3 regions of the Lacrimispora sp. YZC11 genome follow, and region 2 is predicted to be linked to each of the others. Evidence: riboswitches for the same ligand, from Rfam matches in the RefSeq annotation. Region 2 holds a riboswitch; each other region holds the start of a gene.
What was found. A riboswitch is a leader RNA that binds a small molecule or an ion and turns the genes downstream of it on or off. The one in region 2 is predicted to bind thiamine pyrophosphate.
Positions count from the first base shown of each region.

Region 1 (9,955 bases), on a different contig from region 2:
TGCAAAGGCCTACGGCCGGAGAGAATGCAGTTTCTACGATGAGAGGGAATTTGAGAGGATCCAGTATTTGTATGGAACTATGGAACACTTTCAAACGTTGGGCACAGGAAACGAATGCGACGATGATGCCTAGGATTTAAGTGTTTTTCAGCAGCTCCCAGGCGCAGATTCCCAAATACAGACGGAAGATATCTTCAATGGAAGTGATATCGCTGCACAGAAGCTTTCTGATGGAGGATAACCGGGCAGTTAAGGTATTCCTGTGGATGAAAAGCTTTTGGGCAGTTTCAGTCAGGCTTAGGGAATTTTCCAAATACGCCTTAAGGGTTGCAAGAAGCTCGCTTTTATTATCCAAATCATAGATAGCAAGGGTGCTGACGGTATCCTCGTATATTTTTTCCCTTTCATAAGAGGTCAGCTGGTTTAAAAGATGAAATGCAAACTGCCTGGTATAAGAATGAATGAGGGCGGTTTGATCGGAGGCGGTCTGCAGGTGCAATGTCTGCAGGCTTTCTTCATATGCCTTTGCAATGGCAGCGCAGGAGGTATGGCAGCGGCTGATGCCCAGTCTGAAAAAGGTTTGATAATCCTTTAAATAATCCGATAGCTGAAGGGCAGCCTGATCGGACAGCGAGAGCGCTTCCACATTTGGCGTCTGCTTCGGATACAGGAGAAAAATAACAATACGGTTTTCGTTGTGGCATAAGAAATATTTATGGCCCAGATGGATCAGCCCCTGGTTTACTGCATGGTAGAGGCCGCGGAAAAGCTTGCTTTCCTTTGACTGGCATTCCAGGGTGATACAAACCTTTTTTAAGTCACTGGGAAAGGAATAAGCATCGCAAACCACCCGTATTTCATCAATGGACTTATTTTTAATGTCTGTAAGCATATAGAAAAAAGAATCATAATAATTTTTTTGGGAAAAGGCTCTGCTCTGAATCTGCATGGAGGTGAGCTCCAGCGCGAGAACGGAGAATATCTGCTTAAGGATTTCCATGGTGGTGGTGTCGATTTCTTTTTTGGTGACATCAATACATAAGTAATGCTTGTTGTCGGGTAGCAGAAAGGTATGAAAGGTAAGGAGCGTGTCATTGCAGTAAAAATTGCATTTTCTGGAGTGCTCTTTTGGTGTTTTCTCCGGCAGAGAATTTAAGGGCTGAACCTGCAATTTGTGAATTTGGGAAAAATCCCCGTATTCCTTGGGTGGAATGCAGTAATATATGGGAAAATCAGAAGTTGTGGTTATCATTGTCATGGAATTGGTATAATTGGATATCCGCTCAAGCATTTTCATAATTCCTTCTTTATTAAAGAAGGATTCGTGAAATTTTTCCGCCTCCTTAAGGATGAATTGCTGCCTTAAAATTTTCTGCTCAATAAGATTTTCGTTTACTATATTTATAATGTTGGAATAACCATGATAAAAAGGCACCGAAACAAGCGCAAGTCCATACTTGGCGGCCTCTTCGATCAGGGAGTCGGGAATCCTGTCAAAAAAACGTTTGACTTTAATGCAGAAAGCAGTACAGTCAATGGCATGGAGATCCGCAATTATTTTTTTCTGGATTTCAAAATCATTATAAAAGATGTAACCCGTTGTAAGAACGATTTCATTCTTTTTGATCCACTTTACACCGTCAGGATTATCAAGCACGCTGATACCGGTGATGGTTTTATGAAGAGCTTCATCTTCTCCAATGAATTCCAGATTATCTATGGGGGTTTCATATAAAAACCATCCAAGGGTCAAGGGAGGATATTTCATTTCATGCTCCTTTTCATTCGAAACAAAAATTAACCGGGTATATTAACTATTTTTGACAATCATAGCATTGACTGTTTTACTTGACAAGTTAATCTTGTTTTTTTATAGAAAGCCTTATATAATAATGGAAAATAAAATGCGGTTGGAAAGGCGGATCAATAGTTATGATACAAGACTTTACAATTCACACATTCCTTGAAAAATTATCTTCAAAAAGCCCAACGCCGGGCGGCGGCGGAGCGGCGGGCCTTGGCGGCGCCATAGGGGCGGCTTTGGGGGAAATGGTGGTGAACTTAACCCTTGGTAAAAAGCGGTATGCCGATGTGGAAGAAGAAATGCAGTCATTCCTTGAAAAGCTGGAAACTTTAAAAAGCGAATTTTTAAGGCTTGCAGATGAAGACGAAGTTGTATTTGTCCCCTTGGCGGCGGCATACGGCCTTCCAGCCGTCACGGTGGAAGAAAAAAAACATAAGGAGGAAGTCCTGGAAACTCATTTACTTGCTGCTACCCTGGTTCCTCTCATGGTCATGGAGCGGGCCCTTGAAACTCTTGATATCATGGAGATTCTGGCAGAAAAGGGAAGCCGCCTGGCTGTCAGTGACGTAGGTGTTGGTGTGCAGTTCGTACGTTCTGCCCTGCTGGGAGCCAAGATGAATGTTTCCATCAATACAAAATCCATGAAGCAGCGGGAAAAAGCCGGGCAGCTTCAGGATCGGGCGGATAAACTGGCAGAGGATGGGATCGGAAAGGCAGATACCATTTATGCAAGAGTAGAAGCAGCATTAAAGGCAGAATAAAGAGGAGGAAAACTGACGTGATAACCTTAAAGGGTGCAGCCGTGTCTGCAAAAATCAAGGAACAGGTGGAAGAGCTTTTGACCGGCTTAAAAGGAAGGACTCCAAAGCTTGCCATTGTGCGTGTGGGAGAACGTCCCGACGACTTATCCTATGAGCGGGGAGCTTTAAAAAAGATGGAAAGCTTCGGCCTGGAGGGAGAAAGCTATCCATTCTCCCAGGACATAACCGATGAAGCGTTTAAGGAAGAGTTTGCAAAAATCAATGATGATCAGGACATTGACGGCATACTTCTCCTGCGCCCTCTGCCAAAGCAGATAAAAGAAAAAGACATTGAGCATATGATTCATCCGGAAAAGGATTTAGATGGCATATCTCCTGAAAATATCGCAAAAGTATTTGCCGGAGATGATACGGGATTTGCACCATGTACGGCAGAGGCAGTTGTGGAGGTCTTAAAGGCCAATGATATCCCTCTGACCGGAAAGCGGGTGGCCATCGTGGGCAGAAGCATGGTAGTAGGGCGTCCCTTATCCATGCTGATGCTAAAAGAAAATGCAACGGTCACCATCTGCCACACCCGCACGGAAAACCTAAAGGAAACCTGTAAAAATGCACAGATCCTTGTGGCTGCTGCAGGGCGGGCCAGGATGGTGGATGCCTCATTTGTAGGAGCGGATGCCGTAGTGGTGGATGTGGGGATCAATGTGGATGAAAATGGGAAGCTTTGCGGTGATGTGGATTTTGATTCCTTGGAAGGGACCGCCTCCATGGCAACTCCTGTACCAGGAGGTGTAGGAGCGGTGACAACGGCTGTGCTTGCCAGGCATCTGGTGTTGGCGGCCCTTAAAAAATAAAATATGAAATAATGGGAGCCATTGCAAAATAGATCGACCATCTATGGAGCAATGGCTCCTTTAAAGGAAAATTAAAGAGACACCTGAAAGATAGTAAGACTGTATGGTAAAAATGAAACAAGCGGCATGGGAGTTTCCGACACCTTTCATGCCGCTTGTTTTTATGGAAGCATACTTACCCATTTACGGCCTGGCGCTTCACCTGTCCAATGGCTCCCAACACGGGAGGGAAATACAGAATTACAACGGTCAGGATCAGTTCCGGCAGGATATAGGTAGCATTATAGCCCAGAGTATAAACCATAGGGTTCATGCCTTCCGGTGCATAGGAAGCAAAAAAGATATAGCCTGAAACCACATGGCATAAGTAACGGCCCACGACACCCGCCACATACCCGGTCACAAGACCGTGTTTTTTGTTTCTGAACAGCCCGGAAAGCCCCAAAGCTCCAAAAGCTAAGGGATAGTCAAGAAGAACCTGGAGGGGAGCAAATATATAGGGCTCTGTTATAAACTGTAAAATCCCGTAGGCCACACCGGTCATGATCCCGGCCCTTACGCCGTAAACATAGCCGATCAGGCAGATGAACAGCATGGAAAACAAGGTGACGGAACCGCCGAAAGGAAGGGAGGCAATTTTAATAAAGGAAGTTACCATTGCCAGCGCCATGGCGCCTGCGCAGTAAACCAGCTGGCGGGTCTGCAGCTTTTGAGATTTGGAAGACGATCTGCCCAGAAGATGCAGGATGAAAATCATTGCAGCAAGCAGAATGATCACCAGCAAGTATCCGGCCGGCTTTAATAGGTACTCTTCGTTTTCCGCAGAGTAAGTTAGAAAAAATGACATAAAAAATCCTCCTTTGTGTGCGCAGGAGGGGACTACTGTTGCTTCCTTACGCCGGCATTATCCGGTTCAAGTAGTGAGGGTTCGGTTTCTCCGATCTCAGCCAAAGGCTCCCCTAGCGTGTGTAATTTATATAATTTTGTTGTGAGTATAGCGCAAAACAGAAGGCTTGTCAAGCCATATCAAGTGATGCTGCAGTTCGGATATGGCATTCAGCATTTGCATAATTTGTGCTTAGTGACCAGGCTAAAAGGCGCAAATCATACAACTGTTTCTGCATCGCTGATTGGTAACCAAATTGTAAATTCAGTATAAAAATGCAAATAAAGCACATTCTAGTGAAAGACGGACATATCCGTTTGATTCATTCTATACAAATTGGAGATACGGAGGTTGTTTTAATGACAGGCTTTATTATAGCTCTTATATCCGGGGCGCTTATGAGCATACAGGGAGTTTTTAATACGGGAGTGACAAAGCAGACCAGTATGTGGGTATCTACAGGCTGGGTACAGCTTACCGCATTTTTGACCTGCATTATTCTGTGGTATTTCTCCGGCAAGGAAAACATTTCCGGCCTATTTGATGTACAGCCCAAGTACCTGTTGATTGGCGGCGTTATGGGTGCATTTATTACCTATACGGTAGTAAGGAGTATGGGGACCCTGGGTCCGGCCAAGGCAGCTTTGATAATTGTAATTTCCCAGATCATTGTGGCTTACGCCATAGAGCTGTTTGGCTTATTCGGCGTTGAAAAGGTAGGATTTGAATGGAAAAAGCTGATCGGTGCAGTTGTTGCCATCATCGGAATCATGATATTTAATTAATTTGGAAATAGTGCTTGTATTTACCTATTTCTTTAGGTAGAATAATAACATAGGCTGAAGATGGTATCCTTTTTTGAGAAATTTTGTAAAAGGAGGGATATCATGAAGTACCAGAAAGTTAAAATCATCCTTATAGCCCTGTGTGTTTTAGGGGCGGGTGTATGTTACGGCTTGAGCAAAAGCCAGGAGGCCCGCAGGCCAGGAATTTCCTTGTCAGAGGAATCGGCTTTTCATTCCGGAGAAAATATTACCGGAATTGGGGCAGCAGGTGATGGCAGGTCAGGGGATGGCGGGTCGACAGGAACCGGCGCTTTGGAAGCAGACGGTGTTAAGTCAGTTACCGGCGGGACCGGTCCGGCTGCTTTAGAGGCGGCAGAGGGCAGCTTAGGAAGTGCAGGAGAGGAAACGGTCCTGCCTTTCTATGTACATATCTGTGGAGAAGTTGTTTCTCCCGGTGTTTATGAGCTTAAAGAAGGAAGCCGGGTTTTTCAGGCAATCGAGAAAGCAGGCGGAGTCACAGACCAGGCTGCGGCAGAATATTTAAATATGGCGGAGCAGGTCAAGGACGGCATGAAGATCGTGGTCCCTGGCAAGGAAGAGGTGGAAGCGGCGAAAGCCCGGGGAGAATTTTCCTTACAGGCAGAAGCTTCATCCAACGTACAAAAAACCAAGGTGAATTTAAATACAGCCACAAAAGAGGAGCTGATGACCCTTCGGGGAGTCGGAGAAGCCAAGGCAAACGATATCCTTAAGTATCGGGAGAGCCACGGCGGATTTCAGAAGATCGAGGATATCATGAAGATATCCGGCATCAAAGATGCGGCGTTCCAAAAAATAAAAGAAGATATCACAGTTTGAAATAGAGGACAGAGGTGTAGTATGGCAAGCGTTTTAGTAGTTGATGATGAAAAACTCATCGTAAAAGGAATGAGATTCAGTCTGGAACAGGACGGTATGGAAGTGGACTGTGCCTATGATGGAGAGGAAGCCATTAATTTCGCAAAGCAGAAAGAGTATGATGTGGTCCTTTTGGATGTCATGCTTCCCAAATATGACGGATATGAGGTGTGTCAGGCCATTCGGGAATTTTCCGAGATGCCCATTATTATGCTGACGGCAAAGGGCAATGATATGGATAAAATCCTGGGTCTGGAATACGGCGCCGACGATTATATTACAAAGCCCTTTAACATTCTTGAGGTAAAGGCCAGGATCAAAGCAATCTTGCGCCGGAATTCAAAGAAGAACAAGCGGGATAACCAGGAAGACAGCCAGGTGATAAAAGAAGGCGATTTAAAGCTGGACCGGGACAGCAGGAGAGTGTTTATTGCTGAGAAAGAGATCAATTTAACGGCAAAGGAGTTTGACCTTTTAGAACTTCTTACCTGCAATCCGGGCAAGGTTTACAGCAGGGAACAGCTGCTTACTTACGTATGGGGAAATAAGGCTATGGATACGGGGGATGTCCGCACGGTAGACGTTCATGTAAGGCGTCTTCGGGAGAAGATCGAACCAAGTCCAAGTGATCCTAAATATGTGCATACCAAGTGGGGCGTAGGATATTATTTCTGCAAGCAATGAGCAAGGCGCGGGAATGCAAGCATTCCTGCATCAGTAATGCTGCGGGGTATTTGATCTCTGCGTTCAGAAAAAGAAAGAGGAGGATTTCCAACGGGAGACCGGGGAAGTCCGCCTTTTCTTTAAATTTTGGGAAAGAAAAAACCATGGATCAGGATTAAATTTGGAAGTGGGGATACAACAGGATGGATTACAGCATCAGAAAAGTGAGAAATGAAGATTTGGACCGGGTGGTGGAAGTGGAGGCTCTCTGTTTTCCTCCGGAAGAGGCGGCAGGACGGGAAGCCCTTGAGCAGAGGATCAATCTTTTTCCTGAAAGTTTCCTAGTGGCAGAGCGTTCCGACGGGAAGATCATCGGTTTTATTAATGGCTGCGCTACAGATGGGAATACTATCTGTGATGAAATGTTTGAGAAAGTGGATTTTCATGATCCGGATGGCGCTTACCAAAGCGTGTTTGGACTTGATGTTATAAAAGAGTGGAGGGGACAAGGAGTTGCCGCCGCTCTTATGAACCGTTTTATAGAAGAAGCAGCCAAAAGAGGCAGGAAAGGAATGATCCTGACCTGCAAGGACAGGCTGATTCATTATTACGAAAAATTCGGATACCGGAACATGGGAGTATCCGGGTCTGTGCACGGAGGAGCTATCTGGTATGATATGCGGCTCGATTTTATGGATACAGGGAAGTGAGGCACCTTCAGTATGAAAAAAAGCCCCCAGGGAGAGCGGTGGAGACGGCTTGACAATACGGCAAAGATATTTCCGGTCATAGCCAGTGAGAATTTAAGCAATGTATTCCGGATTTCAGCAATTTTAAAGGAAGAGGTGGATCCGGGAACCCTGCAGCGGGCACTGGAAGAAATTCTTCCTCAGTTTGAGGGATTTTCAGTGAGGCTGCGGAGGGGATTTTTCTGGTATTATTTTGAAAACAACAAGAGGATGCCAGTCATTGAACGGGAAACGACGTATCCTTGCAAATATATTGATCCTCACAGCAACCAGCTTTTTTTGTTCAGGGTCACTTATTTTAACAGGCGGATCAATCTGGAGGTATTCCATGCAGTCACAGACGGTCTGGGAGCGGTGAATTTTTTAAAGGCCCTGGTTTACCGGTATCTGGATATTAACCAAGATTCCAGGACCGGCCACCATTCACCTCAGAAAATATCGTCGGATGTTTCCATGAATGTAGAGGACAGCTACGTCCGCCATTATAAAAAGACCGAAAAGCGCAAATACAGCTCCAGAAAGGCCTATCATCTGACAGGGGAAGCCCTTACTCTTGATGAGGAAAATGTTCTCCATGGTTACGTAGACTTAAAGATGCTGAAAACGGCTGCCAAAAGCTATGGGGTCAGCATCACCAGATTTTTAACGGCCGCCCTGATCTGGGCTATTTATCAGGAATATCTTGGGGGAAAACCCTGTGAGAAATCCATCGGTATCAGCATACCCATTAATTTGAGGACTTTTTTCGGTTCCGAGACAACCGCTAATTTTTTTGCTGTGACGCTCATTGACTTTTTATCCACCAGTGAGGAACACACCTTTTCAGAGGTACTGGAAGCGGTGAGCAGGCAGATGGATATAAAGATCACAAAGGAAAAGATGGAGCAGATCATTTCCTACAATGTTTCCAATGAAAAGAAATGGTATTTGCGGGCTGCCCCCCTTTTTGTAAAATGGTGTGTTTTAAATCTGATCTTCCGGAAAAATGATAAAGCCTACACCATGACTCTTTCCAATATCGGTCCCATAGAAATAGAAGAGGATTATAGAAAAGAGATTGAGAGATTTTCTTTAATGATCGGCGTTTCAAGGAGACAGCCTATGAAGTGTGCGGTCTGTTCCTATGGGGAAGAGGTGATTGTGACTTTTACTTCTGTGTTTCAGGACACCAGACTTCAGGACCGTTTTTTTAGTTTTCTAAAAGAAATGGAAATCCCGGTGAGCCTTGAGAGCAACGGCGTTCCGGATAGCCGGGACAATCTAGGCACGTATCCCCAGATCCGGTATGACCGGGAACGGCTTAAGAAGCTGTCAGTCGTTTTCTATGGATTGATAATTTTTGTGGGGGCGGTTCTTGGGCTTATTAATTATGCTACCTATTCCGGCTCCTTGTGGTCCATCATTGCCATCGGTCTTATGGCTTATACGGCTCTAACGGTTGAATACTCCATTTTACGCCATGCGAATCTGGCATCAAAGATCCTTTTGCAGACGGTGGCGGCGCAGGTGCTTTTAGTGGCCCTGGACCATTCCAGGGGCTATAATGGCTGGTCCGTGAATTACGGGATTCCAAGCACCATTCTGTTCGCGGATCTGTCGGTGGTCTTTCTGATACTGGTGAACCGTATGAACTGGCAGAGCTATTTTATGTATCAGATTGCTGTTACGGTGTTCAGCTTTATTCCTTTGATTTTATGGGCGACCGGTCTTCTAACCAGACCGCTTCTGGCCCTGATTACTGTGACGGTAACAGTGATCATTCTGGCCGTTACCATAGTGCTTGGAGATAGAAGTGTGAAAACAGAACTGAAAAGACGGTTTCATGTGTAGAAAGGTGCTGGAAAAGGAGGGGGTCGTTGATGAGTCGAAGAAAAGTAAGCGTACGAGGAAATCTGGTGAGGGATATGATGCAGAATGTAATGGAAACTTCGCTGAAACAGCCTATCCGGACCGGAGAGCTGAGGAAAAATCCGGTGGAGCCAGCCTGGGTCCGACCGGCGGGATATGAATACGAAATCATAGAGCTTGGGCATTTGAAAATGGAGTATCTGCGCCCCGTGGGAGTGGTGACGGAGCGGGTGATCCTACAGCTTCACGGCGGCGGTTACATCGGGCCGATGAAGAACATCTACCGGAGATTTGCCGTCCGTTATTCCAAGCTAAGCTACGGCGGGGACGTTTTGACCCTTGATTACCGGGTGGCTCCGGAACATCCCTTTCCGGCTGCTTTGGAGGATGCAGTGGCGGCTTATCAATGGCTTCTTGAGGAAAAGGGGTACCGGCCGGAGCATATTGTGGTGGCCGGGGATTCTGCCGGAGGCGGATTAAGTCTGGCGTTAGGGCTGTATTTGAAAGATCATGGAATTGCCCTTCCCGGAGGGTTTATCACCATGTCTGCCTGGACGGATTTAACCAACAGCGGGGAGAGCCATAAGTCTAATTATGAGATTGATCCTCTGTTTGGAAATTCTACGGATAACATGCTTTACAACTCGGATTATATCGGTGAAGAGGACCCGGGCCTTCCTTATATTTCTCCGGTGTTCGGGGAATATG
Region 1 is NZ_BAAJYQ010000014.1:108,294-118,248, reverse strand. Features, by position in the region: gene AC27IJ_RS14365 (DUF1177 domain-containing protein) at 1-133, shown strand, start outside; gene AC27IJ_RS14360 (PucR family transcriptional regulator) at 137-1,768, opposite strand; gene AC27IJ_RS14355 (cyclodeaminase/cyclohydrolase family protein) at 1,933-2,565, shown strand; gene AC27IJ_RS14350 (bifunctional 5,10-methylenetetrahydrofolate dehydrogenase/5,10-methenyltetrahydrofolate cyclohydrolase) at 2,583-3,419, shown strand; gene thiT (energy-coupled thiamine transporter ThiT) at 3,595-4,266, opposite strand; TPP riboswitch at 4,293-4,390, opposite strand; gene AC27IJ_RS14340 (DMT family transporter) at 4,665-5,090, shown strand; gene AC27IJ_RS14335 (helix-hairpin-helix domain-containing protein) at 5,193-5,948, shown strand; gene AC27IJ_RS14330 (response regulator transcription factor) at 5,970-6,671, shown strand; gene AC27IJ_RS14325 (GNAT family N-acetyltransferase) at 6,854-7,360, shown strand; gene AC27IJ_RS14320 (DUF6320 domain-containing protein) at 7,373-9,229, shown strand; gene AC27IJ_RS14315 (alpha/beta hydrolase) at 9,259-9,955, shown strand, end outside.
Region 1: another riboswitch for thiamine pyrophosphate. It lies ahead of thiT (energy-coupled thiamine transporter ThiT); the one in region 2 lies ahead of thiC (phosphomethylpyrimidine synthase ThiC).

Region 2 (9,955 bases):
GATCCAGGAACCGGAGTATGAGATTTTATTGGATCTGCTGGAAGAATAGAGATACCGCATTCAGACTGGAGAGGAACTGCCAGATTGAATGTGGTATTTTTTTCGTTGGAGTTTTGAGCAGTCTGATGTTACCATAAAGACAAATGATTGAAGGAGGGAAACAATACGAATGCTGAGAAAAGATTTTCTGTGGGGAGGTGCAGTAGCTGCCCATCAGCTGGAAGGAGCCTGGAAAGAAGGAGGCAAAGGCGTCAGCGTTGCCGATGTGATGACAGCCGGAGCCAATGGAAAGGAACGGGAGATCACAGATGGGGTCATAGAAGGTAAATATTACCCCAACCATGAGGGCATTGATTTTTACCATCGTTATAAAGAAGATATCCTTCTTTTTGCGGAAATGGGGTTTCAGTGTTTCCGCACCTCCATTGCCTGGACCAGGATTTTTCCTACGGGGGAAGAGCCGGAACCCAATGAAGAAGGCCTCCGGTTTTATGACGACTTATTTGATGAGTGCAGAAAGCATGGGATCCAGCCGGTAGTGACCTTATCCCACTTTGAAATGCCATATGAACTGGTGGTTAAGTACGGCGGCTTCAGTAGCCACATCTGTGTGGAGCTGTTCGTGAAGTTTGCCAAAGCATGCTTTGAACGGTATAAGGACAAGGTGACCTACTGGATGACATTTAACGAGATCAATAACCAGGCAGATTATGACGGGGACTTTGCACCATTTACCAACTCAGGACTTCATTTTAAAGAAGGAGATAACCGGGAACATCTTATGTACCAGGCGGCCCATTATGAGCTGGTGGCATCAGCCCTGGCAGTAAAGGCGGGACATGAGATAAATCCTGATTTTAAGATCGGCTGTATGATGGCCATGTGCCCCATTTATCCTTACTCCTGTGATCCAAAAGATATGATGATGGCCATGTCTTCCATGCAGAAACGCTACTGGTTTGCAGATGTCCATGTAAGAGGACTATATCCGGAATACATAAAGGCATATTGGAAACGGAAGGGGCTGGCTCTGGATATCACATCGGAAGACTTGGAGGCGCTTAAAGCAGGCTGTGTGGATTATATCGGATTCAGCTATTACATGTCCTTTACTGTGAAACACAGGGACGATAATCCTGAGTATGATTACCGGGAACAAAGAGACAGGGTGGAAAATCCTTACGTGCAGGCAAGCCAGTGGGGATGGCCCATTGACCCGGAAGGGCTTCGCTACACCATGAACTGGCTGTATGACAGGTACGGACTGCCTCTGTTTATTGTGGAAAATGGCTTCGGTGCCTATGACCAGCCGGGAGATGACGGCATGATCCATGACGGGTACCGGATTGAATATTTAAAGGCACATATAGAATCAATGAAAAAATGCGTGGACCAGGATGGAGTGGATCTTATGGGATATACACCCTGGGGCTGTATTGACCTGGTATCCGCAGGGACCGGTGAGATGGAGAAGCGCTACGGGTTCATTTATGTGGATAAGGACAATCAGGGAAATGGAACAGGTGAGCGGAGCAGAAAAGAAAGCTTTTACTGGTTTAAGAAAGTGATTCAAACAAACGGAGAGGAATTATAGGAGGGTAGAGTATGTTGAAGATACGGCTATTTTGCAATCAGGGAATGTCCACAAGCCTGCTTGTGAGTAAAATGAGGGAGGCGGCGGCCCAGGAAGGACTGGAAGCAGACATCATGGCATTTCCGGTCAATGACTTAGATGAAAACCTGGCCGGAGCAGACTGCGCCCTGCTTGGTCCTCAGGTGGGATACTTAAAAGACAAGGTTTTAAAGACATGTGAAAGCCATCAGGTACCAATGGATGTGATCCCCATGATCGATTACGGCATGTGCAATGGAAAAAAGGTTCTGGAGTTTGCCCGGAAGCTGGCCGGTAAATGAGAAAAGAAAGGGAGGGACAGTGAGGATGAAAGATTTTTTAAATAGTAAAGTGGTTCCTAAAATGATGGTGTTTATCAATACAAAGGCGATTCGGGGATTAAAGGATGGTCTGCTGTATTCCATGCCAATGATGATCATCGGATCTATTTTTCTGCTTCTGGCAAATTTTCCATATACGCCTGTTGCCGACTGGCTGGGGGCAGCAGGATTTACGCCGGTGTTTAATCAGGTATTTGAAAGCACCTTCAATATCATGGCTCTTATCGCTTCCATAGGCATTGCCTATACCTATGTAAAAAATGAGGGATATAACGGAATGCCGGCAGGAGTGATTTCCCTTTGTACTTATCTGCTGTTTCAGCCTTCCCAGGTAACCAACCAGGAGGGAGCTTCCGTTGGCGTTATTTTTAAGACATGGACCGGCGGACAGGGTATGATCGGCGCTATCATTATCGGACTCATTGTAGGCTGGATCTATACTGTGTTTTTAAAGAAAAACATTACCATTAAAATGCCGGATGGAGTGCCTGACGGAGTTGCTACCTCTTTTACGGCTCTGATTCCAGGCGCGGCTGTTATTATCGCAGCTTCCATCGTTTATGCGGTTGTAAAAAATATGTTTGACACGACCCCAATGGAATGGATCTATAAAACCATTCAGATCCCGCTCCAGGGACTGACTGATTCCTTTGGCGGGGTTGTTGCCATGGGATTTTTGATTCCGTTTTTCTGGTTCTTTGGCATTCATGGATCAACCCTTGTGGGGGGAATTATGGGTCCCCTCCTTACGGCCAATACTGCCGCCAATCAGGCAATTCTTGACAGCGGACGGGAGCTTAATCTGGCAAATGGCGGTCATATTGTTACCCAGCAGTTTTTAGATCAGTTTATGACGGTTACAGGGGCAGGAATTACCATTGGACTGGTGATATATCTAATGTTTTTTGCCAAATCCAACCAGTGCAGGCAGGTGGGCAGGCTGGGGATCGGACCAGCATGCTTTAACATCAATGAGCCGGTGCTTTTTGGTACACCGGTGGTGTTGAACCCCATTATGGCAATCCCTTTCATGATCATGCCTGTTCTGTCCGGAACCATTCAGTATCTGGCAATTTATACGGGGCTTTGTCCCATGTATAAAGGAATTCTGGTGCCCTGGACCTGTCCTCCCATTATTTCGGGATTTTTGATCGGAGGCTGGAGGACGGCACTGCTTCAGGTGGTGATTCTGGCATTGTCATTCTTCGTATACTTTCCATTTATCAGGGTTATTGACAAAATGTATGAGAAGCAGGAAAATCAGACCCAGGGCTGATAATTTCTGTACAGAGAGAAAAGGTGTAAAAATGCAGGAATTGGAACTTATTTGCTTTCAGCTGATCACTGCTGCCGGCGGAGCAAAATCAAACTATATCAAAGCAGTGCAAAAGGCAAAACAAGGAAAATATGAAGAAGCGGAACATCTGATCGCTGAAGGGGACGAAATGATGAAACAAGGCCATTTGCCTCATGCGGACTTAATTCAGAGAGAAGCGGCAGGAGAGGCAGTGCCTATGGGACTTATTCTGACCCATGCGGAGGATCAGATGATGAGCGCGGAGATCTTTAAGGTCATGGCCGAAGAGATGATCGATCTTTACAGGAAACTGGAAAGCAAATAAAACGGGATTCTGCAAATGGAAATGAAAATACCGATTATGGCGGGAGCATGTAATGTTCCCGCCATAACCGGTTAAAAAGCTTTCTTTGAGTTTTTAGGTTCTCCATCCGTGCCATAAAGGCCCTCGTCCTTTTCCCAGATTTAATCTGGCTTTTAACGCTCCGTTTAGATAGGACTTTGCCATCCGGATGCTTTCTTCCAGCCCCATGCCTCCAGCCAGTCCGCAGGCAATGGCAGAAGACAGGGTGCATCCGGTTCCATGGGTATTTGGATTGTCGATACGTTCCCCTGGAAACCAGGTGAGAAATCCGTTGCAGCACAGCAGATCATCAGCTCCCTGGTCATTATGGCCTCCTTTTAAAAGGAAAGAAACTTGAAAGACATGGAAGAGCTCCATTGCGGCTTCTTCCATATCTTTTCTAGTGTATATCCGGTGCCCTTTTGTGGATAAGAGTGCTTCAGCCTCCGGGATATTGGGGGTAACTAAAGTTGCCAGGGGAAACAACCTGCTTGTTAAAGTCTTAACATCCTGCGGCTTTAAAAGAGAATGCCCGCTGGTGGATACCATGACCGGGTCCACGATCACAGGAGACCGGTTATATTCTCCTAGCTTTTCCGCAATGATTTCAATTGAACCGGAAGTCCCGGCCATGCCGATTTTTACAGCTTTCGGCGGAATATCCGTAAATACGGCATCTAACTGGGCGGCAAGCATTTCCTGACTAACTGTTTCCGTCAGAAAAACCCCAGTCGTATTTTGAGCTACCAGGGCGGTAATAACGCTGGAGCCATAGACACCCAAAGCCGCGGCAGTTTTTAAATCCGCCTGTATTCCTGCGCCGCCGCTGGGATCGGTGCCTGCAATGGTGAGGAAGGAAGGGAGAATCAGGCTCATGGGCTCACCACCTTTAAAAGCTGTTCTTTTAAGCGATGGACGGCTGCGGTTATATCCTTTTGTCCGAAGATGCCGGAAACCACCGCAGCTCCGGCCACGCCTGTTCCTCTCAGGCTGGATACATTTTCACTGTTAATTCCTCCGATGGCCGTTACCGGAATAGGAACAGAACGGCAGATCGCAGACAGTTGTTCCAGGGTTAAGGGAATGGCATCTTTTTTTGTAGGGCTTGGGAAGATAGCCCCGGATCCTATATAATCCGCCCCATCCATAAATGCCTTTTTTGCCTGACTTACGTTTTTGGCAGTAACGCCCAGAATGCGGTCCGGCCCGATTAGCCGGCGGACCTCCAAAGGAGATAAATCATCCTGTCCAACGTGTACGCCGTCCGCCCCGCACTTAAGGGTAATATCCACATCATCGTTGATGATAAGCGGGATCCCATAATGCTTCGTAAGCTCACGGACAAGTAGAGCTTCTTCCAGGAAGGCACTTTTGTCCAGACTTTTTTCACGAAGCTGGAGAAGGGTCACTCCGGCACATAGGGCTTCTTCGATCTGCTCTGTTAAGGTTTTTTCTCCTGTAAATGCCGGGTCTGTTACCCCATAGAGGAGAAGCATGTCTTTATGAAACTTCAATATTTATCCCTCCTTTTAAGGTGCTTTCTTCCAAAATGCTTACTTCGTCCAGAAAGCAGCAGCGGAAGCTTCCTGTACCGCCGGGGATCTTTTCCGCTCGTTTTGCCGCCCGCTCTCCGCAAAGACCGGCAGCAGCCGTGGCAAGAGCAGCAGCCTGGAATATGGCATGCTGTGAGGGCCTGGGCCCGATGGAGGCCGTGTAGGCGGCAATTATGCCATCCAGCATACAGCCGCTTCCTGTAATCCGGGACATTTGAGGACAGCCGTTCTTTATTAGCCAGTTCTCTTTCCCGCTTGATACAATATCAGTGGCTCCTGTCATAACAGTCACAGCACCGGTCGCAGTGCTTAATGCCCTGGCTGTTGCCTTAAGAGATTCCAGGGTTTCTTCCTTTATCTCATCAGAAAAGGAAGCATCAACTCCCCGGGCGGGAGATATAGAACCGTTTCCCACGTTCTGTCCGGTCAGCTCCTTTAATAAGACCCGCAGCTCGGAGGCATTTCCCCTGATAACGGTTACCTTCACTTCCTTTAAAAGGGAAAGAGCAGTTTCGGTCCGATAACGGGAAGCACCGATTCCCACGGGGTCAAAGATGACAGGAAGGTTTCGCCGGTTTGCTTCCTGCCCGGCCTTTATCATAGCGGCTTTCGTCGATTCTTTCGGGGTCCCAATGTTCAATAGAAGGCAGTCGGATAAGGCGGTTATCTCCGAAACCTCTTCCGGCTGGTCTGCCATAATGGGGGAGCCGCCGCAGGCCAAAATGATATTTGCTACGTCCCCTGCCGTAACATAATTGGTGATACAGTGGATGACGGGCCGCTTTTCCCTGACCAGCCCTGTCAGGAATTCATTGATTTTTATGCTCATAACAGGGTCCCCCTATTCATTGATGAGACGCTCAAAATAGGAAAAAAGGCCAAGGCGGCGCAGCATTGCCAGTAAGATTGCAGCCAATAGGGTCCCTGCCAGAGTACTCATGAAAAATGGAGCTACAAAGAAGAACACAGCCACCTCTTTTCCCATGAGAACGGCGGCCACAGGATAGCAGAGCAGCCCTCCGATCAGCCCGGTCCCAACCACTTCTCCAAGATAAGCAGGCAAAAGCTTCCTGGTTTTTTGAAACAGATAGGCGCCAAGAAACGCGCCAGCCATGCTTCCCGGAAAGGCAAGCAGGCTTCCGGTTCCCATGAGGTTTCGTATAAGTGAAGTACAAAACGCCATGGAAACACCATAGACAGGCCCTAAGAATACCCCGGCCAGAACATTTGCCAGATGCTGTACCGGAAAGCATTTGGAAGCTCCCACCGGGATGGAAAAGCCGGAAAGCGCAACGGTAAGAGCTGTCAGCATTCCGCTGATCACCAGCTTTTTCACCCGTACTCTTGAACCGGTAGAAGAGTTGCTGTAAATTGTTGATGGTATTTGATCATTCATGAAAATTCCTCCTGTATATGTAATTTTAATTTCCACAAAATATTATTCATCAAAGATATCGACGATCTCTCCCTCTAAAATCCTGTTCATATTTTTCATGGCACAGAAATTGCCGCACATGGAGCAGGTATCTTCTTTTTCCGGTTTTGACGAGGCCCGGTAGCGTCTGGCTTTTTCCGGGTCAATGGCAAGCTGGAACATGGTTTCCCAATCCAGCCGTTTTCTGGCATCGCTCATCTTATGATCCCAATCCTTAGCGCCCCTGATGCCTTTTGCAATGTCAGCTGCATGGGCCGCAATCCGGGCTGCAATGATTCCTTCCTTCACATCTGCTTCATCCGGCAGCCTCAAATGCTCCGCAGGAGTCACATAGCAGAGAAACGCCGCCCCGGCAGCAGCGGCCACCGCTCCTCCGATCGCCGCGGTGATATGGTCATATCCCGGCGCAATATCAGTGACAAGAGGTCCCAGGACATAAAAGGGCGCTCCCTTGCAGATCGTCTGCTGTATTTTCATATTGGCTGCAATCTGATCCAAAGGCATGTGGCCGGGGCCTTCAATAATGATCTGTACATTCTTCTCCCAGGCCCTTCTTGTCAGCTCTCCAAGGGTCACCAGCTCCTCTACCTGGGAAATATCAGACGCATCTTCAATGCACCCCGGCCGGCAGGCATCTCCAAGGCTTAAGGTCACGTCATGCTTCTGACAGATTTCCAGTATGCGGTCATAGTGCTCATAAAAGGGATTCTCCTCCCCGGTCATTTCCATCCAGGCAAAGATGATAGACCCTCCTCTTGATACAATGTTAGTCAGCCGTTTTGCTTCCTTGAATCTTCTGGCAGTCTGCTTGTTGATCCCAACGTGAATGGTCATGAAATCCACCCCGTCTTCCGCGTGCATTTCCACGATTTGTATCCATTCCTCGGCGGTGATTTCCCGAAGGGGTTTGTGATAATAAACCACAGCATCGTAGATAGGAACCGTACCAATCATAGCCGGACATTCTCCCGTCAGCTTCCTGCGGAATTTCCGGGTATCTCCAAAGGAGCTTAAATCCATAATGGATTCTGCCCCCATAAGAACTGCGTCCTTTACTTTCTCAAGTTCCATTTCCAGATCATTCAAGTCCCTGGATGTCCCAAGATTCACATTGATCTTTGTTCTGAGCATGGAGCCGATACCGCTGGGCTTTAAGCAGCTGTGGTTCTTATTTGCCGGAATGGCGATTTTTCCCTCCGCCACCAGCTCCCGCAGCTTTTCCGGATTCCATTGTTCGTGCTCAGCTACCGCCGTCAGTTCCTTTGTCAGAATGCCTTTTCTTGCGGCATCCATTTGTGTGGTGTAATTCATGTTTGTTCCTCCTTTTTCTCGCGAACGGAGGGATTGTAAGGACGTTTAGTAAAGACTAAGAAAAACGCGCTTTGCAGGTTTTTATTAGTCGCCGCGGCATTCACCGAATGAATATACTGCATATTCGTTTGGTTCATTACCCACGCAAAAAGAGCCCATACCAACAGGTATAGGCTCGGAAATATGCAATCATCCCATATGAATCCCTACGTTGGCATTACCCAAATCAGGTTATAAAGGTCGAAGTTGATTACTTCCTCTCAGCCCGCCTACGAGCTCCCTCTTGTGGCACTAGTGTAGCATTCCCCTTCCTGCTTGTCAAGGAAAACATCCCTTACCGGCCGTCAGCCGGAAATGGCGGACTTCATTTCCCTTACGTAGTCGCAGACAGGCCCTACACAGTCTTTTCCGTATTTTGCGGCTATTTTTACAATGGCGCTGCCAACAATGACACCGTCTGCATGTTTGCTCATCTCCCTTGCCTGCTCCGGCGTGGAGATACCAAAGCCGATGGCGCAGGGGATATCTTTTGCCTCCTTTACAAAGGAAATCATTTCACCAATGTTGGTATTGATTTCCGTTCTCACTCCGGTCACGCCCATAGAGGAAACACAGTAGATAAATCCTTCCGATCCAGATGCAATGGTCCGTATACGCTCACTGGAAGTGGGGGCGATGAGAGAGATCAGTTCGACCCCGTATTTTCTGCAAAAGGGCAGTAGTTCCTCCCTTTCCTCAAAGGGCATATCCGGCACGATCAGGGCGTCAATGCCGCACTCAGCTGCATTTTTTAAAAACCTTTCGCTTCCATACACGAAAACCGGATTGATATAAGTCATAAAAGCCAGAGGAACATCTGTTTTTTTGCGTATCCGTTTTACGGTTTCGAAAAGCTTATCCGTGGTAGTTCCTGAGGCCAAAGCCCGCATATCGGCCTCCTGGATTACGATCCCCTCTGCGATTGGGTCAGAAAAAGGGATTCCAAGCTCGATCAAATCCGCTCCGGCCTCGGCCATGGCAGGAACCAGTTCTTCGGTGGTGGCAAGGTCGGGATCTCCTGCCGTAATAAATGGGATGAATGCCTTTCCTTTGGAAAATACTTCGCTTATTCTACTCATAGATTTCAACCCCCTTGTAACGGGCAATGGCTGCCACATCCTTGTCGCCCCGCCCTGATAGATTAATGACAATGACCTCATCTTTTCCCATGGAAGGAGCGATCTTTCTGGCATAGGCTATTGCATGGGCGCTTTCTATTGCCGGAATGATCCCTTCCAGACGGGATAAGTATTCAAAAGCTTCCACGGCTTCCTGATCCGTAATGGAGACGTAGCTGGCTCTTCCTGAATCGTGAAGGGCCGCGTGCTCCGGCCCGATGCCGGGATAGTCAAGTCCTGCGGAAATGGAGAAAACAGGGGAGATCTGACCGTACTCATCCTGGCAGAAATAGGACTTCATGCCGTGGAAGATTCCAAGAGAGCCGGTAGAAATCGTAGCTGCGTGTTTTCCTGTTTCAATGCCGTGCCCAGCGGCCTCGCAGCCCACCAGCTTCACGGAAGGTTCATTTACAAATTCATGGAAGATTCCCATGGCATTGCTTCCGCCTCCCACGCAGGCGATCACCATGTCAGGAAGTTTACCCTCTGCTTCTATAAGCTGAGAGCGGACCTCTTTTCCGATGATGCTCTGAAAATCCCTGACAATAGTCGGAAAGGGATGAGGGCCCATGACAGAGCCTAAGACATAATGGGTGTCAGCCACCCGGTTGGTCCATTCCCTCATGGTCTCATTGACTGCATCCTTTAAGGTCTGGGTGCCGCTGGTGACAGCGTGAACCTTTGTGCCCAAAAGCTCCATGCGGAATACGTTTAAGGCCTGACGATCCGTATCCTCCTTGCCCATGAAAACTTCGCATTCCATTCCCATGAGAGCGGCGGCGGTAGCAGTAGCAACGCCATGCTGCCCGGCCCCTGTTTCAGCGATGACCCGGGTTTTTCCCATCTTCTTTGCAAGAAGGACCTGGCCCAGGGCATTGTTGATCTTATGGGAGCCGGTGTGGTTTA
Region 2 is NZ_BAAJYQ010000019.1:54,930-64,884, reverse strand. Features, by position in the region: gene AC27IJ_RS21140 (BglG family transcription antiterminator) at 1-49, shown strand, start outside; gene AC27IJ_RS21135 (6-phospho-beta-glucosidase) at 170-1,594, shown strand; gene AC27IJ_RS21130 (PTS sugar transporter subunit IIB) at 1,606-1,914, shown strand; gene AC27IJ_RS21125 (PTS sugar transporter subunit IIC) at 1,940-3,229, shown strand; gene AC27IJ_RS21120 (PTS sugar transporter subunit IIA) at 3,261-3,575, shown strand; gene thiD (bifunctional hydroxymethylpyrimidine kinase/phosphomethylpyrimidine kinase) at 3,669-4,469, opposite strand; gene thiE (thiamine phosphate synthase) at 4,466-5,107, opposite strand; gene thiM (hydroxyethylthiazole kinase) at 5,094-5,975, opposite strand; gene thiW (energy coupling factor transporter S component ThiW) at 5,988-6,542, opposite strand; gene thiC (phosphomethylpyrimidine synthase ThiC) at 6,585-7,892, opposite strand; TPP riboswitch at 8,079-8,185, opposite strand; gene trpA (tryptophan synthase subunit alpha) at 8,237-9,010, opposite strand; gene trpB (tryptophan synthase subunit beta) at 9,003-9,955, opposite strand, start outside.

Region 3 (9,955 bases), on a different contig from region 2:
TTTCTGCTCATTTACCATAAATCCTTTTCTAGATATTTGGAAAATAGTTCCACAATTTCTAGGGTAACACGATTTTTACGGAATCACAAGAAAAATCATTCCCCAATTTTCTCCACTCTGGAATACAGCAGCACACCGCCGATGGTGATTAAGCCTCCTGCAATCTGTAAAAGAGCCGGAAACTCGGCAAAAAGGAAAACGGCAAATATGGCCGCAACCACCGGCTCACAAAGCTTGGAAGCCGATACAAAAGAGGGGGACAGGAATTTTAAGCACCAGCTGAAAATGCTATGTCCAAGGAGGGTGGAGAATACAGCCAGAAGAAGCCCCACCACCACGGAACTCATCCCATAACCATGGAAAGGAATTCTTGCCGCTGCCGTAAATATGCAAAGCACCAATGCACAGAAAAAATAGACGATATAAGTGTAGGATGTTGTCGACATGCCTTTTCTCACTTCCCGGCCGATCAGGGTATAGACGGCTGAAAAGATTGCCGCTGCCAGGGCAAGCCCGTCTCCGGACAAATGGTCCCCTCCTGCCGAATAATCTGAGAAGGCAATAAGAAGGCTTCCTATTACGGTAATGGCAATGCTTACAAGGGCGGCTTTTCCAATCCTGCCTTTTAAGAACACGACAAACCCCAAAGCCACCCAGATGACCTCCGTGCAGACGATTGCTGTTGAGCTTGCCACAGAAGTCTGCTTTAAAGATTCAAACCATGCCGTAAAATGAAGAGCCAGAAATATTCCGCTCACTGCGCATAATACCATGGTCTTCCCATCCGTCCGCATAAGCTCTTCCCGGACCTGGGCTTTTCCAAATACCACCGGAGTCATAAGCCCCACCGTCCACAAGAGCCGGTACGCAGCTGTCACCACGGAAGGCGCGTCAGAATATTTGACAAAAATTGCAGAAAGGGAAATTCCTATGACACCGATTACGATCATGACCATGGGATGCTTTTCAAGAACTTTCATTTTTCTTCTCCTTTGTTATCCTTGTCTCAATATATGCCTCCTGATTATAGCATCACTTCCGGTATTGTCAAAGCATTATAGGAAAATAAAGATAATCCATGTTAGCTGATCCATATCATTTTCATCATGTTTATTCCATCGTTTATTAGAGTTTACTGTTTCATTCTGTCAGTTTCCGGTACTGTTTTTCTCTATCTCATACATAAACGCTTATGTTTCTACATTTATTTATTACTTTTTTCTTATCTTTCATCATTCTTCGAACTTACTCTATCTTCCTCTTGAATATTGAGATGATCCATCTTGTACTCCCATAGCTTTGAGCGGCAGGTACCGTGTTTACTAATTCCCAGCCCTGCTGGCCTAACTCATTTAATTCTCTTTGGAATGCACTCTGGTCCACTTTTCCTCCAAAGGTTCCTTTTGCATCGGTAAACAGTGTTTTATATTCAAATCTCTCCATATTCTTACCTCCTGTCATGTTCCATCTGTATTTGTAGGTCCAATCCCATAATACCATGTTCCATCCAACAAGAAAAGGCATACTTTCCCCCGGAAGACAGCTTTCCATTCTGCCGTAGCCGGCTGCTTTTAATGCGCAAAAAATCCGCAGAGTCTGATTTCTCTGCGGATTTTTGGTTCTTTATTTAATTTTCTCTACTCTTAGTCTTCCAGGTATAAATGCATTGGATAGGACATGTACTGAACATTGTCAAGCTTTTCTACTGTTACAAACCCTGCAGGGGCATTCAGTATAGTAGGAATGCGGTTTACAATGTTTGCACAGGTATGTTCTACCGTAGCCGGTTTCTGAACGAAGAAGGTAGTGTCCGGCTCTCCTATGATCTTCCAGTCACACATATCGCCGTCATCCGGACCGTAAACCTTGCCGATGCACTGAGTCTCAATGACCGGTCCCTGGAAGGTTTCTGTGGTAACAACTGCGCTCATGCCGATACAGTTGCCCTTAGGGATCGTGGTTCCCAGGGTTTCGGAATATAAGTCTTTATCATAGAAATAAGGAACGCATTTCTGGGTCTGGGATTTGATGGTCCAGCCCATCTTATTGCACAGTGCCTCATTGGAATTCCATACATAAGACGGTTCCAAAGTGGTGGGATGGGCAATCTTTTCCTCGAATTCCTCAGGAGTAAGACCTGCGCCATGAGCCTCTGCAAGGGCCAGTCCGTAATCTTCCACATTATAGCTGACTGCGCCTTCGATGCGGTCGATCCGGTGAACACCGCCTGCCACACAGCCGATCATATTGATCCAGTAGATGTCCTGCATTCCTGCGCCAACGATGGTACAACCGTTTTCTTTTGCCAGACGGTCCAGGCGGTTGGTAATGGCGGAAGCAGTGGTCCATGGATATATGGCTTCCTCACAGGTTGTCACCACATTGATCCCTCTGGAAACACATCTCTCGAAATGAGGATATACGTCATCCATGAAGCTGAACAGAGTCACTATGGCAATGTCTGCATCGCACTCATCTAAAACTGCATCTGCATCACTGCGGATGAGAACACCGATTTTAAAACCAAGGCCGGCAAATTCGCCCACATCCATGCCTACCACATCAGGGTTTACGTCAATGGCGCCTACAATTTCCGCACCCTTTTCATATAAATATCTTAAAATATACTTTGCCATTTTTCCGCAGCCATACTGTACCACACGGATCTTTTCGTTATTCATCATCATCGTCATCCTTTCCATATAAGAACTTGTTTTGGAGCAGCGCTCCTGATGCATTCATTATAAAGGTTATAGATGGTATCAGGTCAATGGAGCAAAATAACCAAATATCAGGACATGCGGACCGGCACCTGAAGGCGCAGGAACATACCCCTTTCCTTATAATCAAGCGGCATCTCAACGATGACTTCGCAGATGTAATCTCCGATCACCGTGTAATGGTTCTCTTCTATGGTTGCCAGCAGGCGGTCTATGTATTCTTTTTCTTTGGAAAAGCGGTCACAATAGATACAAAGGTAGGAATTGGCCGGTACGATGGTAATCAGTTCTTCCTCAACGTATCCCTGGTCTACAAACACGAACACCTGGGTGGAATACAGGCTTCGCTTCATGAAATTCTCCCGCGTTAAAATAGTCCCTGCATTGGCAAAGTAAAACGGAGATATTTTACGGTCTCCCATATCCTCCTTTAAGCTGCGCAGAAGACGTTCGTATTCATCGATTTCGTAGTCATAAAAATTAGTTTTCGTCTCTTTTACATACATCCGGCGTTTTGGTATGTACTCCATAACAATGGCCCCATCGGGAGGAGCCGCCTCATAGCGGTCATAGCTGTCAAGAGTCCGTTCAATGGCGCGCTTTTGAAGATTAAGTTCCACAATCTTCTGGTCAATGGCATCCCTGTTTTCCTTAAGAAGCTGCTTTACCCGCCCCATATCCCACTTTTTCATGTGAACCCGGATCTCCTTTAAGGGCATACCTAAGGCTTTCATGTATCGGATCATGTCAAGCTGAGCACTTTGGCGAATGTCATAGTAGCGGTATCCGGTGTTTTCATCCCGGTTTACGGGAGAAAACAGCCCTTCCCTGTCGTAAAGTCTCAGGGTCTGCTCTGATATGTGATTGATTTTAGCCATTTCTCCGATCGTCATTTTTTTAACGTTAAAATTTGTCAATTTTATCATATTCATCAATCTCCGCAGTCAATCATGGTGGTTTCTCTCTTTATTATACAAAATAAACTTGATACTTACAATAAGGTTTCTGATATTTTCTTCACATAGTTTAGATAAAAACTGCGGGAGCCGGTCTTGGTCTGGCAATTGCGAAACGGATTGCAGACCGCCATAGCATCGGCATTGAGGTTTAAAGATGATCTGATTCCATGATACAAAAAAGCCGGCATCTTGCCGGCTTTTTTGACGATCTGAGCGGGCTTTAAAAAAGCCCGTAAACTATCCTATTCCTTCTAAATGCTTTAAAATTTCCCTCTTATACTCCATAAATTCCTTTGAGATGTTAAAATCCTTTTCCCGTGGTTTTGGTTCCTTTATGATGATTTCCTTTGTAATCCTGCCGGGAGATCCGGTCAGCATACAGATGCGGTCTGATAAAAGAATGGCTTCGTCAATATCATGGGTGATAAAAAGGGTGGATAGATGAATGTCATCCATCACCTTTAAATACCATTCATGCACGCCCCGCTTAGTCATCATGTCAAGAGCGGAAAAGGGCTCATCAAGAAGAGCGATGCGATTGGAGAACAGATACGTCCTTAAAAGAGCCGCCCTCTGCCTCATACCGCCGGATAGCTGGGAAGGGTACTGCATCTCCGTCCCTTCCAGGCCAAACAGCTTAAAATATTCTCCCGCCTTTTTTCTGGCCTCTGTTTTCTTCATGCCCTTAATAAGAAGGGGAAGTGCCACGTTGTCCACGATGGTACGGTAAGGCAGCAAAAGGTCCTTTTGCAGCATATAGCTGACAGACCCCGGTTTCCCGGTGATTTCTTCTCCATTCAGATACACATGTCCCTCATCCGGCAGAGAAAGGCCTGCGATGATATGAAACAGTGTAGTCTTTCCTCCTCCGCTGACTCCAAGAAGAGATACCAGCTCCCCTTCCTTAAGCTCTAAGGATACGCCTTTTAAGACCGTCTTTTCATCAAAGAATTTTGTAATGCCTTCCACCTTTAAGTGTGTCATAGTTTCCTCCTTTATTTCTGAAAGCAATGAACTTCCCCTTGCTTACTGCGGAGAATTTAGCCGAGGCAGATAATCGTTTGAAAAACCGGCATTTTCCGGAATCTCAGGACTGGACAGGCCATTCTCATTGAGCCAGTCATAAAACCTGTTCCACCGTTTTGGATCTATATATCCCCATTCTTTCTCATCAGCCTGATATTTATCCGCCAGATATTTCTGGCTTTCCATCACCAGCTTCTCATCAAGCTCCGGCGCCGCTTTAAGTAATATGCGGGCTGCCCCCTCCGGGTCTTTCCCGGCATCCTCATACCCTTTGCTCACAGCCCTTAAAAAGGCTCTGGCCGTCTCAGGCTCCTGCTTTAGGAATTCATTTCCCGCAATAATGACCGGCGTGTAATAATCAAATGCCGGATTCAAATCTGCAAATGCAAAGTAATCCGTATCAAGGCCTTCTACTTCCATTTTGACACCTGCCCATGCATAAAAGATCCAGATGGCATCCACTGATTTTGATTTTAATGCGGAAACCTCATCTGTAACCGTGCTGGGAATCAGCTTCACCTTGGAAAAGTCACCTCCATCGGATTCCACCACATCTTTGACCATGGCCTTTTCTACCGGAATATCCCAGGTAGCATATTTCTTTCCTTCCATTCCCTTTGGAGAAGCCATCCCCTCGCCTTTTCTGGAAATAATACCGGAGGTATTATGCTGGATGACCGCTGCTACTGCCGTAATCGGAAGGGCATTTTCCCCTGCCAGTGCCGGTGCCATGGAGTCCTGGAAGGACATTCCGAACTGGGCTTTTCCGGAGGCCACCAGAACTGCCGCCCCATCCTCGGGGGGCTGAACGATTTCTACCTCAAGCCCTTCATCCTTAAAATACCCCTTTTCCTCTGCCACATAAAGTCCGGTATGATTGGTATTGGGAGTCCAGTCCAGAACAAATGTCACTTTTTTTAAATCCGATGAATTCGTATTTGCTGCCTGTTTCCCGGTTCCCCCGCAGGCAGTGAGAAATGCGGCTGCCGCGGCTGCCATTAAAATTGCCAAACCTGTTTTTTTCATTATTTCCTCCAATTCTGTCATATCACTGATTATCCCATGGCATGCATTTCTTAGAAAGCACGTCCACACCCTTCATAAGAAGAAGACTGATGGCCGATATGAGAAAAATGACCGCAAACATCTTATCAAAGGCAAAGGATTTCTTCACCCGGGTCATGTATACGCCCAGTCCGCCAAAGCCTCCCAGCCATTCGGAGATGACCGCTCCGACCACGGCATAGGAAACCGAGATCCGAAGGCTTGCAAAAAACTGCCTCATAGCTCCGGGAAGCTTGATATAGCGAAATATTTTTACTCTTCCGGCTCCCATGGATTTTAATAAGTTCACCGCATCCGGATTCACTGACTTAAAACCGGTAAGCATGCCCACGGTAATGGGAAAGAAGGTAGTCAATACTATGAGGATCACCTTAGGAGCCATTCCGTAACCAAACCACAATACCAAAAGAGGGGCAATGGCTACCGTGGGAACGGTCTGTGTCAGAACGATAAGCGGATAAAAAGCCCGGTAAAGGCCTTCAAAATGATCCATGATCACAGCGATCACAAAACCTGTTGCCACCCCTAGAAAAAGACCGGTAAACGCCTCGGCAAGGGTGATTCCCGCATTGACTGTCAGTACCGGGAATTCCGTGACTAATGCCCTTCCGACACTGATGGGCGAGGGGAGCAGAAAGCGGTCCACAAGACCGAAAGCACTGATCCCCTGCCACAAGACCAAAAGCCCAAAAACCGCAGAGCAGGACCAAAGCTTACTTGTGATGCTTTGTGACTTTCTTTTCAATAGTAAGTACCTCCCCTTCCGGCCGGTAGGTGACTTTGATATAAGCGGCAACAGAGGGAGCACCTGCCCTTATGGCAATGTGCTGGCATTCCTTAACAATGTCCATCAGTTCATCATAATCCCCTTCAATAGCGGTTTCAAATGGCCCTACATAATAGTTCAGTCCTGTGCTTTTGATATAATCGATCACCTGGTCAACAATACGGATCAGTTCCTCATCATTTTTTGCCTCCGGCAATGTCTGGATCGCTACGCTTGCATTCATGTCTTTTCTCTCCTTTTATCATTTATAGAAAACAAAAAACCGCCCGGATGTCCGGGCGGGTGAACAGGCTTAGCCTGTAAGCTTCCTACGCTGGCATTATCCAGATCAGGTTACAGGGTTTAAAGCAATACTGCCTTATCTCAGCCGGACTTTCTCCAGCACCCCTTTTAATTTTCATTGCAAGTATACATCAGGAAGGCGGGAATGTCAATCCCGGCTTCTAGGACAGCAGATTCTGCATGCTGCTTAAGCTGATTCCCAGAGTGGACGTATTATGAAGCAGCGCCGAGACTGTGGGAGTCATGATCCCTCCTGCTCCCAGAAGGATAAGGGCCGTAAATATTATCATTTTCCGGCCGTTTTTGTCACCTGGTCCCAATGCTTTAATGCCAACGCCCCGATCACCGGATCGTACATCACTCCCAGATTCTTTTCGATTTCTTCATAGCAATGTTCCATAGAATAAGCGCTCCGGTATCCCCGGTCCGATGTCATGGCATCAATAGAATCGCAGATGGCTATGATCCTGGCCCCCAGCGGGATCTTCTCTCCCCTCAGCCCTTCCGGATATCCTTTACCGTCAAAACGTTCATGGTGATACAGGACAATATCCTTCAGCTCTTTTAAATGACGGGATTTGCTTAAAATATCAGCCCCTATCCTGGGATGCTTTTTCATGGCCGCCCATTCTTCCCCGGAAAGCCTTTCCGGCTTATTTAAAACAGAATCAGGGATCCCGATTTTCCCGATGTCATGAAGGTGAGCGGCTATATGTATCTTCTCTATTTCCTTTTTATCAAGCTCTAAAAACCCCAAAAGGGCCAGCGCCATATCGCTCACCCTTTGGGAATGCCCCGCAGTATAGGGGTCTTTGGCATCCAATGCACTCACAATGCATTCGATGATTTCATGATAGTCCACGCTGCCTGAAAATAATTCTAATTCTGGTCCGCTATCCATAGTTTCCATACTCGTTTCTTGGGTTAGTTAATGCTAACTACATATCAAATGCAATCAGCATTCTCGCATTCACAGGGCTTCACTATAATAGAAGATATTTTCTGGCCATCTAAATATCCGCAGGCGCTAAGTCCTGCCTGGACCACCTGATTCCAGTTCTTGGCAGAGAGCTGATAAGTAGTTTCATCGTCCAAAACCACCGTACATGCCTCTTCCATGGGACAGGTTTCCGAATAGACGACTTTATACATGTTCTTCCGGCTGATGGCCCCGATTTCTTCCAGGATATTGACCATCCGGTAGACGGTCGCAGCGCCGATGGTCTCATCCACGCCTGATGCCTTATAATAAATCTCCTTGCAGCTGGAACATTCATGCTCCAGTATGACATCCAAAAGAGTACAGCGCTGCTTTGTGATCCTGCAGCCTTTTGCCTTCAGCTTCTCAATGATCAGTTCTTTCTGCATTTTTGTCCTGTGATAGCTTCTGGAGTCAGGCATTTTTCTTTTCTCATTGATGTTCGTTTGTCTCTCCACTTGCGCGCCTCCGTTTACAGGTATTTTTAAGGCATAAACAGCTTTTTCCTTCTGCCGCCTAAATTAATGGCAATGTCCTCCGCAATTTTTGCATTCTCCGCCGCACTGAATGGATTTCCCGTTCTTTTTATCACGAATCATGCTTTTTACTGCCAACGCCACCGCTCCGGCAACAACGACTAAAACAACCAGTGTTCCCATAAAGTACCTCCTTATATTATGAGCCTGCAGGTAAGGTGCAGGCTTCCAGCCGTGGCCGGAGCTTATTTAGCTCCTGCCACGCTGCTTAAATGAACGTTCGATTTTTTTTCTTCCTTTGACGGCCTCACCATCAGGTAAATGAATCCTGCGATCAGGGCAAAGGCAACGATAGTAAAGATTCCAAAAGTTCCTGTGATCACCAGGGATCCAATCTGGAAAACGCAGAGAGATACGACATAAGCCAGAAGGGTCTGATATCCGACAGCAAACCAGAACCATTTGATATTGTTCATCTCTCTTTTAATGGCTCCCATAGCAGCAAAGCATGGGGCGCAGAGAAGATTGAATATCAGGAAGGAATACGCTGCCAAAGGAGTCATGCTGGTCGCAAGCGTTCCCCAGATTTCAGATCCATCTTCTGCAACTTCCGCAAAACCAAACAGGATACCGAATGTACCTACTACGTTTTCTTTTGCAATCAGTCCGGTGATGGCTGCAACCGCAGATTTCCAGTCACCCCAGCCAAGAGGTGCGAAGATCCAGCTGATTGTGCCTCCAACTGCCGCAAGGATGCTGTGATCAAGTTCCAAAGCGTCTAACATCCGGAACTGGCCGTCTACCCAGCCGAAGAAGGAAGTAAACCAAACAAAGATGGTTGCCAGAAGAATGATGGTACCTGCTTTTTTAATAAAGGACCAGCCACGTTCCCACATACTTCTTAAAATATTTACAACTGTAGGCATATGGTAAGCCGGAAGTTCCATAACGAAAGGCGCCGGATCTCCTGCAAACATTTTTGTCTTCTTTAAAATAATTCCTGAGCAAACGATGGCTGCTATTCCTACAAAGTAAGCACTTGGAGCCACCCAGGCTGCTCCGCCGAACAATGCACCTGCAATCAAAGCGATGATGGGAAGCTTTGCTCCGCAGGGAATGAAGGTAGTTGTCATAATAGTCATCTTACGGTCACGGTCATTTTCAATGGTACGGGAAGCCATAATTCCAGGCACACCGCAGCCGCTTCCGATTAACATTGGGATAAAGGACTTGCCAGAAAGACCAAACCGGCGGAAAATACGGTCCATGATAAAGGCAACTCTTGCCATGTAGCCGCAAGCCTCTAAAAATGCCAGGAAGATGAAAAGTACCAGCATCTGAGGCACGAAACCAAGGACAGCGCCGACACCTGCTACGATTCCGTCAAGAATCAGTCCCTGCAGCCAATCTGCACAGCCTACAGCAGTTAAAACGCCTTCAATAACAACCGGCACACCGGGAATTTCCAGGCCAAAGAGGCTGAAGCCCTCTCCGAATACGCCGTCATTGGCCCAGTCAGTAGCCCAGGTTCCAACGGTTGTTACAGAAACATAATATACAAGAAACATAACCAGTGCAAAGATAGGCAGAGCCAGGAAGCGATTTGTTACGATCCTGTCAATCTTATCAGAAACGGTCATTTTTTCCACCTTGTTGCGCGT
Region 3 is NZ_BAAJYQ010000006.1:1,114,180-1,124,134, forward strand. Features, by position in the region: gene AC27IJ_RS11420 (L,D-transpeptidase family protein) at 1-11, opposite strand, end outside; gene AC27IJ_RS11425 (DMT family transporter) at 96-980, opposite strand; gene AC27IJ_RS11430 (DUF4177 domain-containing protein) at 1,246-1,443, opposite strand; gene AC27IJ_RS11435 (NAD(P)H-dependent amine dehydrogenase family protein) at 1,644-2,684, opposite strand; gene AC27IJ_RS11440 (MerR family transcriptional regulator) at 2,792-3,646, opposite strand; gene AC27IJ_RS11445 (ABC transporter ATP-binding protein) at 3,917-4,663, opposite strand; gene AC27IJ_RS11450 (ABC transporter substrate-binding protein) at 4,706-5,731, opposite strand; gene AC27IJ_RS11455 (ABC transporter permease) at 5,754-6,515, opposite strand; gene AC27IJ_RS11460 (thiamine-binding protein) at 6,484-6,780, opposite strand; TPP riboswitch at 6,845-6,956, opposite strand; gene AC27IJ_RS11465 (hypothetical protein) at 7,001-7,129, opposite strand; gene AC27IJ_RS11470 (HD-GYP domain-containing protein) at 7,126-7,749, opposite strand; gene AC27IJ_RS11475 (transcriptional repressor) at 7,785-8,240, opposite strand; gene AC27IJ_RS11480 (FeoB-associated Cys-rich membrane protein) at 8,340-8,477, opposite strand; gene feoB (ferrous iron transport protein B) at 8,540-9,955, opposite strand, start outside.
Region 3: another riboswitch for thiamine pyrophosphate. It lies ahead of AC27IJ_RS11460 (thiamine-binding protein); the one in region 2 lies ahead of thiC (phosphomethylpyrimidine synthase ThiC).